DNA from 2 places in the Halopseudomonas litoralis genome. Region 1 is predicted to be linked to the other one. Evidence: predicted binding sites of a transcription regulator. Region 1 holds the regulator's gene; the other holds the start of a gene.
What was found. The regulator FliA, encoded in region 1, starts transcription of late flagellar genes. The targets are predictions, from matches to a motif close to CTAAAGTTTNNNNNNNNNNNGCCGNTAA.
Positions count from the first base shown of each region.

Region 1 (7,635 bases):
AAGGGCCAGAGGAACTTTTTCGTCAATTTATTGTTTTGAGGTAACTCAAGGGAATGCCAGTCAATCGTGGTGAGATGATGAACTCCATGCGCAGCAACCTGGCGGGTCTGCGTCACGGTAGCCTGGGTGTGCCGATTCTGCTGCTGGCCATGCTCGGCATGATGATGCTGCCGGTTCCGCCGTTTCTGCTGGATGTGTTCTTCACCTTCAATATTGCCTTGTCACTGGTCGTGCTGCTGGTCTGTGCGTACGCCCTGCGGCCCCTGGACTTTGCCGCCTTCCCTACCATTCTGCTGGTGGCGACGTTGCTGCGCCTGGCGCTGAACGTGGCCTCGACCCGCGTCGTTCTGCTGAACGGCCATGAAGGCGGTGATGCGGCCGGCAAGGTCATCCAGGCCTTCGGTGAGGTAGTGATCGGCGGCAATTTCGTGGTCGGTCTGGTGGTATTCACCATCCTCATGATCATCAACTTCGTGGTGGTGACCAAGGGGGCGGGGCGCATATCCGAGGTCAGCGCGCGCTTCACTCTGGACGCCATGCCCGGTAAGCAGATGGCAATCGATGCGGATCTGAACGCCGGTCTGATCGATCAGGAAGAAGCCAAGGTTCGCCGTATGGAAGTGGCCCAGGAAGCAGACTTCTACGGTTCGATGGATGGCGCCAGCAAGTTCGTTCGCGGTGATGCGGTGGCCGGTCTGCTGATCCTGTTCATCAACGTGATTGGCGGTCTGGCCATCGGTATGGCGCAGCATGGGTTGGGCTTTGCCGAGGCGGGTGAGATCTATGTACTGCTGACCATCGGTGACGGCCTGGTAGCGCAGATTCCCTCGCTGCTGCTGTCCACCGCGGCCGCGATCATGGTGACGCGGGTTTCCACTTCCGAAGATATGGGTGGTCAGGTCAAGCGGCAGATGTTCGCGTCCCCCAAGGCGCTGGGTATCGCCGCGGCCATCATGATCGTCATGGGCCTGATTCCGGGTATGCCGCATTTGTCCTTCCTGAGCCTGGGCGCCTTGGCTGCTGGCGGTGCTTATCTCATTGCCAAGCGACAGCGGCTCAAGGTGGAAGCGGAGCAGGCTGCCGAGCAGCAGCAGGCGCAACAGCCGGCGCTGCAGCGCCCGGAGAACCGTGAGCTGGGCTGGGATGATGTAACCCCGGTTGACATGGTCGGGCTGGAAGTCGGCTATCGGTTGATCCCCCTGGTTGACCGCAGTCAGGGCGGGCAGTTGCTGGCGCGAATCAAGGGTATTCGCAAAAAACTGTCACAGGATCTGGGTTTTCTCATGCCCTCCGTGCATATCCGCGACAACCTGGATCTGGCGCCGAACGTTTATCGCATCACCTTGATGGGTGTCGGTTTGGCGGAAGCCGAAGTACATGCCGACCGTGAGCTGGCGATCAACCCGGGGCAGGTGTTCGGTGAGATCAAGGGCATTCCGGGCAAGGACCCGGCATTTGGTCTGGATGCGGTGTGGATCGAGTCCATGCACAAGGATCAGGCGCAATCCCTGGGTTACACGGTGGTCGATGTCAGCACAGTGGTTGCTACTCACCTTAATCAGATTCTCTACAAGCACTCCCACGAGCTGCTTGGTCATGAAGAGGTTCAGCAACTGCTGAAGGTGCTGGCCAAGGCCTCGCCCAAACTTGCCGAAGAGCTGGTGCCGGGGATCATTTCCCTGTCCGGTCTGCTCAAGGTATTGCAGGGGTTGCTGCAGGAGCAGGTGCCGGTGAGGGACATTCGTACCATTGCCGAGGCCATCGCCAACCAGGCGGGCAAGAGTCAAGATACCGGCGCTCTGATCGGCGCCGTGCGTATCGCATTATCGCGCTCCATCGTGCAAAGCATTGTCGGGCTTGAGTCCGAGCTGCCTGTGATTACCTTGGAGCCAAGGTTGGAACAGATATTGCTTCAGAGTCTGCAGAAGGCTGGGCAAGGCAATGATGACGGCATTCTGTTGGAGCCTGGTATGGCGGAGAAACTGCAACGTTCGCTCGCGGACATGGTGCAGCGCCAGGAAATGCAGGGCAAACCGGCGATATTGCTGGTCGCCGGCCCGGTACGCAACATGATGGCAAGGTTTGTCAGATATGCGGCGCCCGGAGCGCAGGTATTGTCCTACCAGGAGATACCCGACAGCAAACAGGTCACCATCGTTGCCACCGTCGGACAGAATTGATTTACACAGGGGTGAGGTCAGGCCATGAGAGTCAAACGTTTTTTTGCAGCAGACATGCGCTCGGCAATGAAACTGGTGCGCGACGAGATGGGCGCGGAAGCGTCCATCATCGCCAACCGGCGAGTAGCCGGTGGGGTCGAGCTGACCGCAGCGCTGGATTATGAAGCGCCGCGCCTGACGCCACCCACGCCCGGCTTGGATCTGGAGCTGAAGAAGACCCAGGAACGCATCATCAGTGCCCGGGCCAATCTCCAGGACGGCGAACGCCCGTCCGAGGGCCCCAGCGTGAACCGTCAATTGTTCGGTGACAGCATGCGCCAGGCAGCAGAGCAGGGCTCGCCGGTGGCGCGTGATCTACTGGAACGGCTGCACAGTGAACGCGCAGCGCCCACAGCACCCGCAGAAACAGCAGCCAGGTCTGCCCCTCCGGCCACTGATGATTTCGACGCTATGCGTTCGGAAATCGCCGGGCTGCGCGACATGCTCGAATCCCAGCTGGGTGGCCTGGCCTGGGGTCAGGTCAATCAGCATCAGCCGCGACAGGCCAGCCTGTGGCGCCGGTTGGTGCACCTGGGGCTGCCCCCGGAGTTATGCAAGGAATTGTTGGCCAAGGTGGTCGATGTGACCGACGTGCGCCAGGCCTGGCGCCTGTTGCTGGCACATCTGGCCCAGGGTGTTCCGGCCATGCGTGAAGAGCTGATCGATCAGGGTGGCGTGATTGCGCTGGTCGGACCGACCGGTGCCGGCAAGACCACCACGCTGGGCAAGCTGGCGGCGCGCTATGTCCTCAAACACGGCAGCCAGAGCGTGGCGCTGGTGACCATGGATACCTATCGCATCGGCGCCCATGAGCAGTTGCGCACCCTGGGCCGCATACTCAACGTACCGGTACGAGTGGTGGATGAACAGAACAGTCTGAATGATGTGCTGGAGGAGTTCGGCAACAAGCGTCTGGTGTTGGTGGACACGGCCGGGCTGCAGGCGCAGGATCCGCAATTGCGCGGGCAGCTCAGCGAGTTGGCAACACAAGGCTCGCGTATCAGCACCTTGTTGGTATTGGCGGCCACCAGCCAATATCGTGTGCTCAAGGCGGCATGGCACAATTACCGCTGCTGCAACCCGGTGGGTTGCATTCTGACCAAGGTGGACGAGGCAGCTACGCTGGGCGAAGCACTGGGGCTGGCTATGGAGCAACGTCTCCCGGTAGCCTATGTAGCTGATGGCCAGCGTATACCCGATGACCTGTCCCGCGGTGTCGGGCACCAACTGGTCAGCCGCGCCGTAGGTCTGGCAGGTAATGAGATGGCAGCTGACCAGACCATGGCCGACGTTTTTGCCGGTATACTCCATAGCCAGCGCGCAAGTTAACGATTTGATAAAGGCGACAGCATAGATGGGCAATCATCCGGTTCAGGTAATCGCAGTTACCGGCGGCAAGGGCGGAGTGGGCAAGACCAATGTGTCTGTCAATCTGGCCCTGGCGCTGGCCGATCTCGGGCGTCGCGTGGTGTTGATGGATGCGGACCTGGGGCTGGCCAATGTCGATGTGCAGCTGGGATTGCGACCCAAGGCGACCTTGGCCGATGTGCTGGCGGGCAACTGCGACCTGCGCGAAGTGTTGATCAACGGGCCGGGCGGCATCCGCATCGTGCCCGCCGCCTCGGGTGCCGCAGAAATGGTCAATCTGGGGCCGCGTGAGCATGCCGGGCTGATCCAGGCGTTCAGTGACATAGGCGATGAAATGGACGTGCTGATCGTCGATACCGCTGCCGGTATTGGTGATTCGGTAGTCAGTTTCGTGCGCGCAGCTCAGGAGGTGATCGTGGTGGTGTGTGATGAACCCACCTCCATCACCGATGCCTATGCCTTGATCAAGCTGCTCAACCGCGACCATGGCGTCACCCGTTTCAGGGTGTTGGCGAACATGGTTCACACCCCGCAGGAAGGCCATAACGTTTTCAACAAGCTGCTGCAGGTGACTGATCGCTTCCTGGAAGTGGCTCTGCAGTATGTTGGCGCCGTGCCCTACGATGAGTCCATCCGCAAGGCCGCGCAGAAGCAACGCGGGGTCTACGATGCCTTTCCGCGGAGCAAGGCCTCGCTGGCCATCCGCGGCATCGCCCGCAAGGTCGATGCCTGGCCACTGCCTTCCAGCCCGCGTGGGCATCTGGAATTTTTTGTGGAGCGCCTGGTGCAGCGGACCGGAATACCGTCATGAGCAGGGGGGCAGGAGGCGGTGTCAATATGTACGCGCGCACCATGGGCGCTGCCACCGAGCAGGACCGTCTGGTGCAGCAGTACGCACCGCTGGTCAAGCGTATTGCTTTCCATATGCTCGCCCGCCTGCCCGCCAGTGTGCAGGTGGATGACCTGATTCAGGCCGGAATGCTCGGTCTGCTGGAAGCCTCCCGCAAGTTCGATCACGGCAAGGGTGCCAGTTTCGAGACCTATGCCGGCATCCGCATTCGCGGCGCCATGCTGGATGATGTGCGCAAGGGCGATTGGGCCCCCCGCTCGGTCCATCGCAATACCCGTCTGGTCAGTAGTGCGATCCGCGCCGTTGAGACGAAAGTTGGACGTGACGCTAAAGATCACGAGGTTGCGGCCGAATTGGATATGAGCCTCGAAGATTATTACGCGATTCTCAACGACACGGCCGGCAGCAAGCTGTTCAGTTTTGAAGATCTGCTCGAAGCCGGCGCGCCGACCGAGGTTGGCGCCGACCATGAGCCCTTCGATGGAGTGGAGGACGAACGCTTTCGCAAGGCATTGGCCGAGGCGATAGACAAGCTGCCCGAACGCGAGCGGCTGGTGCTGTCGTTGTATTACGACGAGGAGTTGAACCTCAAGGAGATCGGCGCGGTGCTCGGCGTGAGCGAGTCCAGGGTCAGTCAGTTGCACAGTCAGTGCGCAGCGCGTCTGCGCGGGCGTATGGCCGACTGGCGCGACGGCTGAATCAGCGCTCACAGCATCTGGCTGGTCAGTGACAACAGTTTCGCGAAGTGTATGGGGCACAGACCCTCGCTGCACTTCTTCTGGTTTGTATGGAGGTCGACTTGGACAAGAACATGAAAATTCTCATCGTCGATGATTTTTCGACGATGCGACGCATTATCAAGAATCTGTTGCGTGATCTCGGTTTCACCAATACCGCTGAAGCAGACGATGGCACCACCGCGTTGCCGATGCTGCAAAGCGGTAATTTCGATTTTCTGGTGACCGACTGGAATATGCCCGGTATGAGCGGCATCGATCTGCTGCGTGCGGTGCGTGCGGACGAGCGCCTGAAGCACCTGCCGGTGTTGATGGTGACGGCTGAAGCCAAGCGCGACCAGATCATCGAAGCGGCTCAGGCTGGAGTCAACGGCTATGTAGTCAAGCCATTCACGGCGCAGGCACTCAAGGAAAAAATCGAAAAGGTTTTTGAGCGGGTCGAGGCCAGATGAATTCCGGGGGCAAGTTATGGCACTGAGCAGTAATCCCGGCCAGACGATCGCCGATGAGTTCGAGCATTCCCTTAAAAGCAATGCCCGGAAACTGGTGGATCACCTCGAAGAGGGTGATTACCGAGAGGCAGTACTGGTCATACACGAGATCAACCAGGCGCGCGATCGCGGCCTGTATTACGAGGTCGGCAAGCTTACTCGCGCACTGCACAACTCGATTGTCAATTTCCAGATCGACACTGTGCGTACGCTCGATAGCGAAGCTGAAGCCGCGGAAGCATCGAAGATTTCCGACGCCTCTGATCGTCTCGACTACGTGGTCAGGCTGACGGACAAGGCTGCCAATCGGACCATGGATCTGGTCGAGAGCAGTGCGCCCGTGATATCGGCGCTCGGCAGGGAAGCGACGACTCTGCGGGCTGAATGGGCACGATTGCAGCGGCGGGAAATGAGCGCGGCGGAATTCCGCGAGCTGTCACGCAACATTCTGGCGTTTCTCGAGCGCAGCGAACAGCACAGCGGTGAAGTGTCGGCGAATCTGAACGATATTCTCATGGCTCAGGACTACCAGGATCTCACGGGGCAGGTGATCAAGCGTGTCATCACGCTGGTGCATGATGTCGAGGAAAGCCTGTTGAATCTGGTGCGCATGGCGGGTCACGTCGATCGGATCGCCGGTATTCAGCACAACCTGGCTGGACTGGATGAAAGAAGATCATCGCACCAGGGTGAAGGTCCGCAGATTCATGCCGATAAAAGGGATGACGTGGTATCGGGACAGGATGAGGTCGACGACCTGCTGTCCAGCCTTGGGTTCTGAGGGAGTATTAAATGAGCTTTGATGCAGATGAAGAGATTCTCCAGGACTTTCTGGTAGAAGCTGGGGAAATTCTCGAGTTGTTGTCGGAACAGCTGGTCGAGCTGGAAAACCGCCCCGGCGATACCGATCTGCTCAATGCCATTTTTCGTGGCTTTCATACGGTCAAAGGTGGGGCCGGCTTCCTGCAACTGGATGCGCTGGTTGATTGTTGCCACATCGCTGAGAATGTCTTCGACATTCTGCGCAAGGGTGAACGGCAGGTCGATGCCGAGCTGATGGATGTAGTACTGCAGGCGCTGGACACCATCAACAGCATGTTCGCTCAGGTACGCGAAGGCGAGGTGCTGACGCCTGCCGAGCCGCAACTGCTGGCTGGTCTGTCCGCGCTGGCCCAGCCTGCAGCAGCAGATATCGCTGCGCCAATTGAAGAGCCCGCACCCGCTTCCGTGGAGCAGCGGGTTGCTGAACAAGCTGACGCCGGTGATATCACAGACGATGAGTTCGAGCTGTTGCTTGACGCTCTGCATGTCAAGCCGGAAGAAGATACAGCGCCCGAAGTGCCTGCCGCCGCCAGTGATGACATCACCGATGACGAGTTCGAAGCGCTGCTCGACCAGCTGCATGGCACTGGCAAGGGGCCGGGTGCCGTCGCGCTGGAGCCTTCCGTGCCTGACGCCCCAGCGTCTCAAACCGATAGTTCTTCGGCGCCGGCAACGGATGTCATTACCGATGATGAGTTCGAAGCGTTGCTGGACCAGTTGCATGGCCCAGGCAAGGGGCCGGGCATCGCTGCTGATCTGACACCCGCTGCGTCTTTGGAGCGTGTCGAACCTGCAAAAATCGCCGTGAGTTCACCGGAGCCGGTGGCCAAGTCTGCTGCCGTGGCTGCTTCCAAGACCCCGGTACGAGCAGAAAAAAAGGCCGAGTCGAGCGCTGATGCGCCCGCCGCGGAGACCACGGTGCGTGTCGATACCGCGCGTCTCGATGAAATCATGAACATGGTCGGTGAGCTGGTATTGGTGCGTAACCGGCTGATGCGCCTGGGTGTTGGCAGCGAGGACGAAGAACTGGCCAAGGCGGTTGGCAATCTGGATGTGGTTACCGCCGATCTGCAGGCCTCGGTGATGAAAACCCGCATGCAGCCGATCAAGAAGGTGTTCGGTCGGTTCCCGCGGGTGGTGCGCGATTT
Region 1 is NZ_LT629748.1:873,388-881,022, forward strand. Features, by position in the region: gene flhA (flagellar biosynthesis protein FlhA) at 75-2,180, shown strand; gene flhF (flagellar biosynthesis protein FlhF) at 2,205-3,548, shown strand; gene fleN (flagellar synthesis regulator FleN) at 3,574-4,398, shown strand; gene BLU11_RS04340 (RNA polymerase sigma factor FliA) at 4,395-5,135, shown strand; gene BLU11_RS04345 (chemotaxis response regulator CheY) at 5,249-5,626, shown strand; gene BLU11_RS04350 (protein phosphatase CheZ) at 5,643-6,446, shown strand; gene BLU11_RS04355 (chemotaxis protein CheA) at 6,458-7,635, shown strand, end outside.

Region 2 (7,635 bases), 1.7 Mb from region 1:
TGTACATTAGTGCTCGTCATCACAGTCAGATTGGGCCGCGTACGTACCGGGTCGAGAAACGCCTTGGCGGCGCTGAAGCGTTGCCCCTTCCAAGTGTTTTGCGGCTGATAGCCGAACCCGCCTCGCGTCACCGAGTCCACATGATTGGTATCCGCGACGGTCGCCGTACCGATATGAGCGACAGCATCGATGATCGCATCGCACAACTCATCGCCCGGGGGGTGCACAGTCACCTTCAATGGTCCGCCCACACCCCGCCACTCGGAACTGCCAAGCTGGTGATCTTCCATGGCGACAAATTGCCGGCCCATATCCTGCCAACCCCAGCCGGTACATCCCTGCGCCTCCCAGGCGTCGTAGTCGGCGGGTGCGCCACGCACGTAAACCATGCCATTCACCGAGCTGGAGCCGCCAATAGCCTTACCCTTCAGCCACAATTCTGTGGCCATGCCCTCTCCCCGTGATGCCTGATAATCCCAAACGTGCGGGTTGCCGGGCATGAGCAGCTTGCCTATGCCTCGCGGCATGGCAATCAAGGGGCTGGTGTGCTCCGGACCGCTCTCGATCAGCAACACCGAGACACAGGGGTCGGTCGAGAGCCGGTTCGCCATTACGCAGCCGGCCGACCCCGCTCCAACGATGATGTAGTCGTAGCTTTGTTTCATGTTCATTGCTCCTGTCCTTTATTCAGTCCGTTGCCTGGGGGGTTTGCAGGTTCATCTACGATGTGGATCACCCGCTCGGGGCAAGCCTTGGCGCCGCGCCGGGCAAGGGCCTGCTGCCCGACCTCTACGTCGAATCCATCGGTACTGATGTAGCCGTTGTCATCGAGTTCATAAAGCCCCGGCGCGACCTCATTGCAGCGCGCGTGTCCGGCACAGGCCTTGTTGTCGACGATGATTTTCATTTGGCTTCTTTCACATCCCATTCCAGATGCAGCTCTTCCATACCGAATATGCCGAAGGCGTTGAAGCGCGGCTTGGTACCGGTTGCGATGCGGAACGGTGGCACCTTGGTCAGCCAGAGTTCTAGCGCTATACGCAGTTCGCGACGGGCCAGGTGCGACCCTACACAGCGGTGCACGCCATACGAGAAAGCCATGTGTGGTGTATGCCCGGCGCTACGCAGGAAGTCGACCTTTTCCGGCTGGTCGAACACCTCGGGATCGAGGTTGGCCAACTCGGTACTGATCAACACGATGTCGCCCTTTTTCATCGTCGCCTCGCCGATTTGCACATCCCGAGTAACGGTACGGCGCATATTGACGATGGAATAGGAACGCAGCATCTCTTCCACCGCATCTGGAATCAGCGTGGGGTCGGTGCGCAGTTGCGCCTGCTGCTCTGGATTACGCGCCAGATGGCGAAAAAACAGTCCGATCGTCGAGGTAACAGTATCCAGCCCACCGATGAATATCAGAAAGTTGATGCCGAGCATTTCGTCATCGGTCAGCGGCCGGCCGTCAATCTGACTGGCCAGCAGGTAGCTGGTGAAATCATCGCCGGGATTGGTCCGGCATTCGGCGATGCGTGCCCGAATCCAACCAGTAATTTCGTGTGCATTGTCCGTGACCACCTGGGAATCCGAGCTCTTGATCAGCGTCTGGGTCCAGTGCTGGAACAGCGGCCGGTGCTCCAGCGGCCAGCCCATCAGCTTTAGAAAAATCAACGTTGGGAACGGCTTGGCAAAGTCTTCATTGAAGTCGCAGCGCCCTGTCTGAGCGATGCCATCTATAAGTTGGGTCGCCAACTGGCGGATGTCCTGCTCCAACGCATTGACTTTTTTTGGCGTGAACAGCGGATTCAGCAAGGCACGGTACTTGGCATGGTCCGGCGGATCGACTTCAAGCGGCGCTAGGCGCCAGCTTTCGCCCAGCAGCATGGGATACGGCGTCAAGCCTGCGCTGCTGAAGGTCTCGGGATCCTGGAGGATGCGCCGCAGGTCTTCCGAGCGGCGTGGAATCCAGGTGCCGGGCAGAAACCCAAGGCTCGGCACCCAGAAAATGGGTGGCATGCTCTCATGCAACTTGGCGGCCCAGGCATAGGCGTTTTCGCCCTGGGCGGTAAGCGCACCCCAAAGGTCGAAATTCTGGACTAGATGAGCAGGCACATGGGACGGTGTCGCGTTGGTCACGCTATCGGTACTCATTATTATTATCCGGTTTTTGTTGACGGCACAGATGAGTGTAGAGCCGCGCCAATTTGCGCCACAACAGACGGAATCCTACATTCGTTCGATTTCTAATACAGAATCCGCAATAGGGTTTAACTTGCCCGGCCCACGCCGCCTGTGTGAGTCTCGGACCTGAGCCTCATTTCGCGAGACCCTATCGCTTAAGAGACCAGCAGGAACGCGCCTTTGACAGCCCCCCCGGAACACAGCAACGATGAAGATCAAACCGGTGATCGCCACAAGGCGAGAGCCCGGCGTACGCGGGAGCGGCTGCTCGATTCCATGTACCGACTGGCACTGGAAAAGGACTTCAGAGATATAACCGTGCAGGAGTTGTTCGAGCGCGCCGGGGTTGCGCGATCAACCTTCTACGCTCACTTCCGTGACAAAGAAGATCTTCTGGTTGCCGGTTACGAGAGCATCGGCACACCGACTACCCGGATGGTGCATGTATCAGGACATAAGCGCGTTGTACTGGATGCGTCGACCTGGCTGTTCATAGCCACCGAGCGGCATGCCTCCCTCACAACCTCGTTTTTCAACAGCCCTTCCCAGACCGTCATCCTCGCCCACCTGGAAAACGTCCTGCTCATTCAGGTTCGCGAACATTACCGCAAGCAAGGCTTTTATCAATCGGACGAACTACGCGGCGAAGTGGCAGTGCGCTGCTTTGTGGGCGCGCTTATCGGACTCTGGTTATGGTGGGTGCGTCACGACTATCCCTACCCGGCCACCGACATGACCGAGGCATTCGACGCACTCATGAACAACGGCACCTGGCCCTCCCCCATCGACGCCTCCTGACAGCGCTGCCGATAACACCTGGCCTCCGACGCGCCATGACTGGCGGCGGCTCTTGTGACTATAAATTGCTACACAGCGCTAAAGTTCTGCCCCTTTCGGCCGAAACCCCTGACGACTTACTGAACATATTTTTAATTAATGTTTAATTTCTCTTAGCTTCGTCAGTTCGCATCTCACCGGGGGCCCAGTAATGATCAAGAACCTGTCACTGAATTTCAAACTGGCAATGGCGCCAGCCATTGCCATGCTCGGCCTCGTTCTGTATGTCGCCTATACGTCACTGCAGTTGTCCGCCACCGATAACCGACTGGAGTCGCTGGAGTTCCAAAGCTACCCCACGCTCGAAAAGGCCGATGCGGTTATCTTCCAGTTTTCCCGCCTGCCCGGCTTGCTCAACAACGCTGTCGCAGCCGGTGAACAAACGATTCTCGGCGAAGCGCGTCAAGTGCTCCAGGAGATCGCTACCCAACAGGCGGCGCTCGCGAGTTTGCTGCAGAGCCAGCCACAGCGCCTCCAGGATCTGCAGGCCTGGCGCCAGGCCGTGCTGGCCTATTCTGATAATGCTCTCAGTGCGTCGGAGCAATTGATCAGCGGCAGCGCCTCCTTTGATGACCTGCGTTCCAGCCTTGACCGGATGGCCTCCGATCTCGCCCAAACCCAGAAGCTCGCCGCCGCGTTCCGCAGCAATGCCTATCAGGACTTCGAACGAACGCTGGCGGAAACTCGCCAGAACAATGCCGAGACCACCCGCCTGGGTATCATCCTCAGCCTGGGCTTGCTGGCGCTGGTGTCGCTGGCTGCCTGGACGGTGATCCGCAGCGCGATGGCAAATATCCGCGGTGTCATCGAGTCGCTGCAGGCCATAGCCAGCGGCGACGGTGATCTGACACGCCGCGTCAATGTCGAAGCCCACGACGAGATTGGCGCCATGATCCATCTTTTCAACGGCTTCCTCGACACCTTGCAAGGCACCATGCGTCAGGTGATCGAGGCGGCCAGCCCGCTGGGGCACGTTTCCAAGGAGCTCTACCGTCTAACCCAGAGCTCGGAGGAAAGCGCCAAGTCCCAGCAGCATCACACCAACTCCATAAGCCGCGACATCCTGACCATGACCGACCGCATTCAAGAGGTAGCGCGGCGCTCGAAACAGGCATCCGAAGAGGCCGGGGCCGCTTCGCGCCAGGCCGTTACGGCGCGCAAACATATCGGCGATCTGTCGACCAGCGTCAGCGACCTGGGCAGCAGCGTGATGGGCGCGGTGCAGGCCATGCAGCAGCTGGAAAAGGAAACCCAAGAGGTGGGTTCGGTGTTGACGGTCATTCGCAGCATTGCCGAACAGACCAACCTCCTCGCACTCAACGCCGCGATAGAAGCCGCCCGTGCCGGTGAGCAGGGTCGCGGCTTCGCGGTGGTCGCTGATGAAGTGCGTAACCTGGCGCAGAAGACAGCCGTGTCGACGGCAGAAATTCAGCAGATCATTCAGCGTCTGCAAAGCAGCGCCAACACCGTGCTGAACGTCATGCATAACAACGGCGAGAAATCCCGGGAGAGCATCGAGCGTTCGGTCGAAGCCACGCAGCTGCTCGACACCATAGCCCGCACTGTCATCCAGATTGACGAACTCAACGCCGGGATTGCCCAGTTCACCCAGGAGCAGATCGGACTGTCGAGTTCCATCCAGCAAGAAACCCAAGTGTTGCAGCAGGATGCACAAGCAACCGCGCACGGCGCCGGGGCCACCGCCCGCCTTGGCGAGCAGTTGGTCGGCACAGGGGACAACCTGCGCTCGGCCACCGCACAATTTCGCACATAACACTATTCGGAGCTTGAAGAACCATGACCAAACGCAACCTACTCGGCCTGGCCGTCTGCCTGGCAAGCACTTCCGCCATGGCACTGGAACCAGGGGAATATCGCTTTAATGGATTCGGTACCGCAGCCATTACGCACCTCGGCGGAGCCGACGATGCCAAGGGCTACGGCATTCAGGGCCAGACCACAGGCACCTGGCGCGGCGACCAACTGTCGAAACTGGGCGGCCAGCTGTCCTACGGCGTAGCCGACCGGCTCAGCGCAACCCTCCAGACGGTGGCCAAGGCTGACCAGGATCAGTGGCATCTGGAAGCCGAATGGGCCTATCTGGCTTACCAGGTGAATAACCAGTTGACGCTGCGTGCAGGCCGCCTGCGTCCTGGTGCGTTCATGTTCTCCGAGACGCTTGACGTGGGTTACGCCTATCCCTGGCTACGCCTGCCCGATGAAGTTTATAGCCAGATGCCCATCAGCAACTACGAGGGCATCGATGCTCTGTACAGCTTGCCCGTTTCCTTTGGCACGCTGAACTTCCAGGGCAGTTACGGCCAGGCGACCGACCGCGAGGTATTCATTCACAGCCTGGACGGCTCGCTGGACGTGGATTACAAGGAACTGGTTACCGGCAGCGTAAGCCTGGCAACCATGAACTTTGGCACGCTGCGTTACAGCTATACCGAGTCCGATCTGAATCTCGAGATGTTCGGCAAGTTCAAGGGCAAGTTCGAGTCCTTGGGCCACCAGTACGACAACGGCAGCTGGCTGACCAACGCCGAAGCTATCAAACGCCAGAGCCCGCTCGGCACCATCGAGTCCTTCTACCTTATGGCTGGACACCGATTTGGTGACTACCTGCCGCATGTAACCTATTCCCAACGGGATGAGAAGGGTGAACCAGGTCGTCAGTCGTCCTGGGCCTATGGCTTGAATTACAGCCTCACCCCCAGCGTGACCCTGAAGGGCGAGTACAAACGTGTGGAATCGACTCGTGGCTTCAGCGCTGGCTTCGTGCCGGACTTCAGCGTGCTCGAGCGTACCTTCGACGGTGACATCGTAAGCATCGGCGCTGACTTCATATTCTAAGGAGAAGTAAAGTGAATTTTTTCATGCACAGAACGTTCGCCATCGCCATGTTGGGTCTGACCGCAACGCTGGTTCAGGCCGAGGTGGCCGTCATCGTCAACCCGAGCGCCGCCAACACGCCCTCCCAGGCAGAAGTTGCCAACATTTTCCTGGGCAAGGACAAGTCGCTGTCAGGTGTCGACCAGAAGGACTGGAACCCCACCAAGGACAAGTTCTACACATCGGTAGCCAACAAGAACGAGTCGCAGCTCAAGTCGTACTGGTCTGGCTTGATCTTTACCGGCAAAGGCCAGCCGCTCCCCAGCGTTGGTGATGACACCGCCGTGCTGGCAAAGGTAGCGGCGGAAGCCGACGCCATCGGCTATGTGGACAGCTCAGTGGTGACCGATCAGGTCAAAGTGCTTTTCACCCTGCCATAACGCCAACCCAGGCGACAGCGTCAAGAGAGCCGAGAGTGTGTAGCGCACGCTCTCAACTCCTTTGCCCAGGCAAGCATTCGCGGCCTAGCCCAGGGCAAAAGCATGGGAAGGCAGCGCCAGCAGGACCAAAGCGACGAACAACGCTAACACGGCGTGACAAACCTGATGCATGAACCATCCTGAATGCTGGCAATACCGGCTCATCACGTCCGGAAATGGCTGACCGACATCTTCAACTCCCCGGCCAGTTCACGTAGCGACCCCACGGCCGCGGTGACTTGGTGCGAAACCGTATCGCCCTCCTCCGCCATTCTGGCTATACGCTCGATACCCAGCGAAATATCCTTCCCGCCCTCATTCTGAACCTGCACGGCCGACGCGATTTCACTTACGCCCGAGGTCGACGCACTCACCAGCCTGGCAGCTTCGGATAACACCCTTTCGAGCTCTTCAAGCAGCTTTTGGCTGCTGTCTAGCGCTGCAGCTCCCTCATCAAGCACACTCGCAACGCTGTTGGACTGGCTTTCCAGTCCGTGCGTCAGGTCGTTAATGGAGTTTGCCGCCGTGGCGGAGCGCTGAGCGAGGTTGCGCACTTCATCGGCAACAACGCTGAATCCGCGGCCACTTTCGCCTGCACGCGCGGCTTCGATAGCCGCGTTGAGGGCCAATAGATTGGTTTGTGCGGAAAGCTCCTTTACCTGGTTGATACTGGCAGTTATGGCGGTGGTACTGGCAACAAAATCACCGACTGATGCAGTGATCGCGGAAAAGGCATCGCGCACGCGGCATATCTCGTCCAACAGTCTGGTCAGTGCGGACTGACCGGCCTGCGCGCCCCGCAAACTGTCTTCAGCCGAGGAACGCAACGCGTCCGCGTGGGTGGAAATGGAAGCAATACCGCCGCTCATCTGCTCGACCGTAGTCGCCGCCTGGGTCGCCGCACTAGCTTGTTCGTTGGCCCCCTGCGCGACCTGATTGGAAGCGAACACCAGGTCATCAGCGGATGAACCTACCGATACCGCAACCTGGGTAACCTGGCGCACCGCAATCTGAAGACTATCTATAAGGGCGTTGAAGGCGATTGCAGTTTGGGCAATTTCATCTCGTCCGATCACCTGCACCCGGTGCGTCAGATCGCCATCACGCAGCTTCACCGCAGCCTGTTCAATGGCCTTTATTGACCTGAGTATCTGATGGCGCATCAGCAAACCCACAATCAAGCCTAGCGCGATAGCCACAAAGACAGCGATTACCAACGCTTCGGTCACCGATGTAGCGGTCTCGTTAGCTTCATGAAAGGACACCCCGGACAGATCCCGTTGCAGCGCCATGAACTGCGCCAGCA
Region 2 is NZ_LT629748.1:3,184,440-3,192,074, forward strand. Features, by position in the region: gene BLU11_RS15245 (GMC family oxidoreductase) at 1-665, opposite strand, end outside; gene BLU11_RS15250 (ferredoxin) at 668-907, opposite strand; gene BLU11_RS15255 (cytochrome P450) at 904-2,148, opposite strand; gene BLU11_RS15260 (TetR/AcrR family transcriptional regulator) at 2,359-2,976, shown strand; gene BLU11_RS15265 (methyl-accepting chemotaxis protein) at 3,167-4,789, shown strand; gene BLU11_RS15270 (porin) at 4,813-5,871, shown strand; gene BLU11_RS15275 (type 2 periplasmic-binding domain-containing protein) at 5,895-6,290, shown strand; gene BLU11_RS15280 (methyl-accepting chemotaxis protein) at 6,494-7,635, opposite strand, start outside.
Region 2: BLU11_RS15265 (methyl-accepting chemotaxis protein) is a predicted target of FliA. The motif match lies at 3,055-3,082, and genes of this name have one in related genera.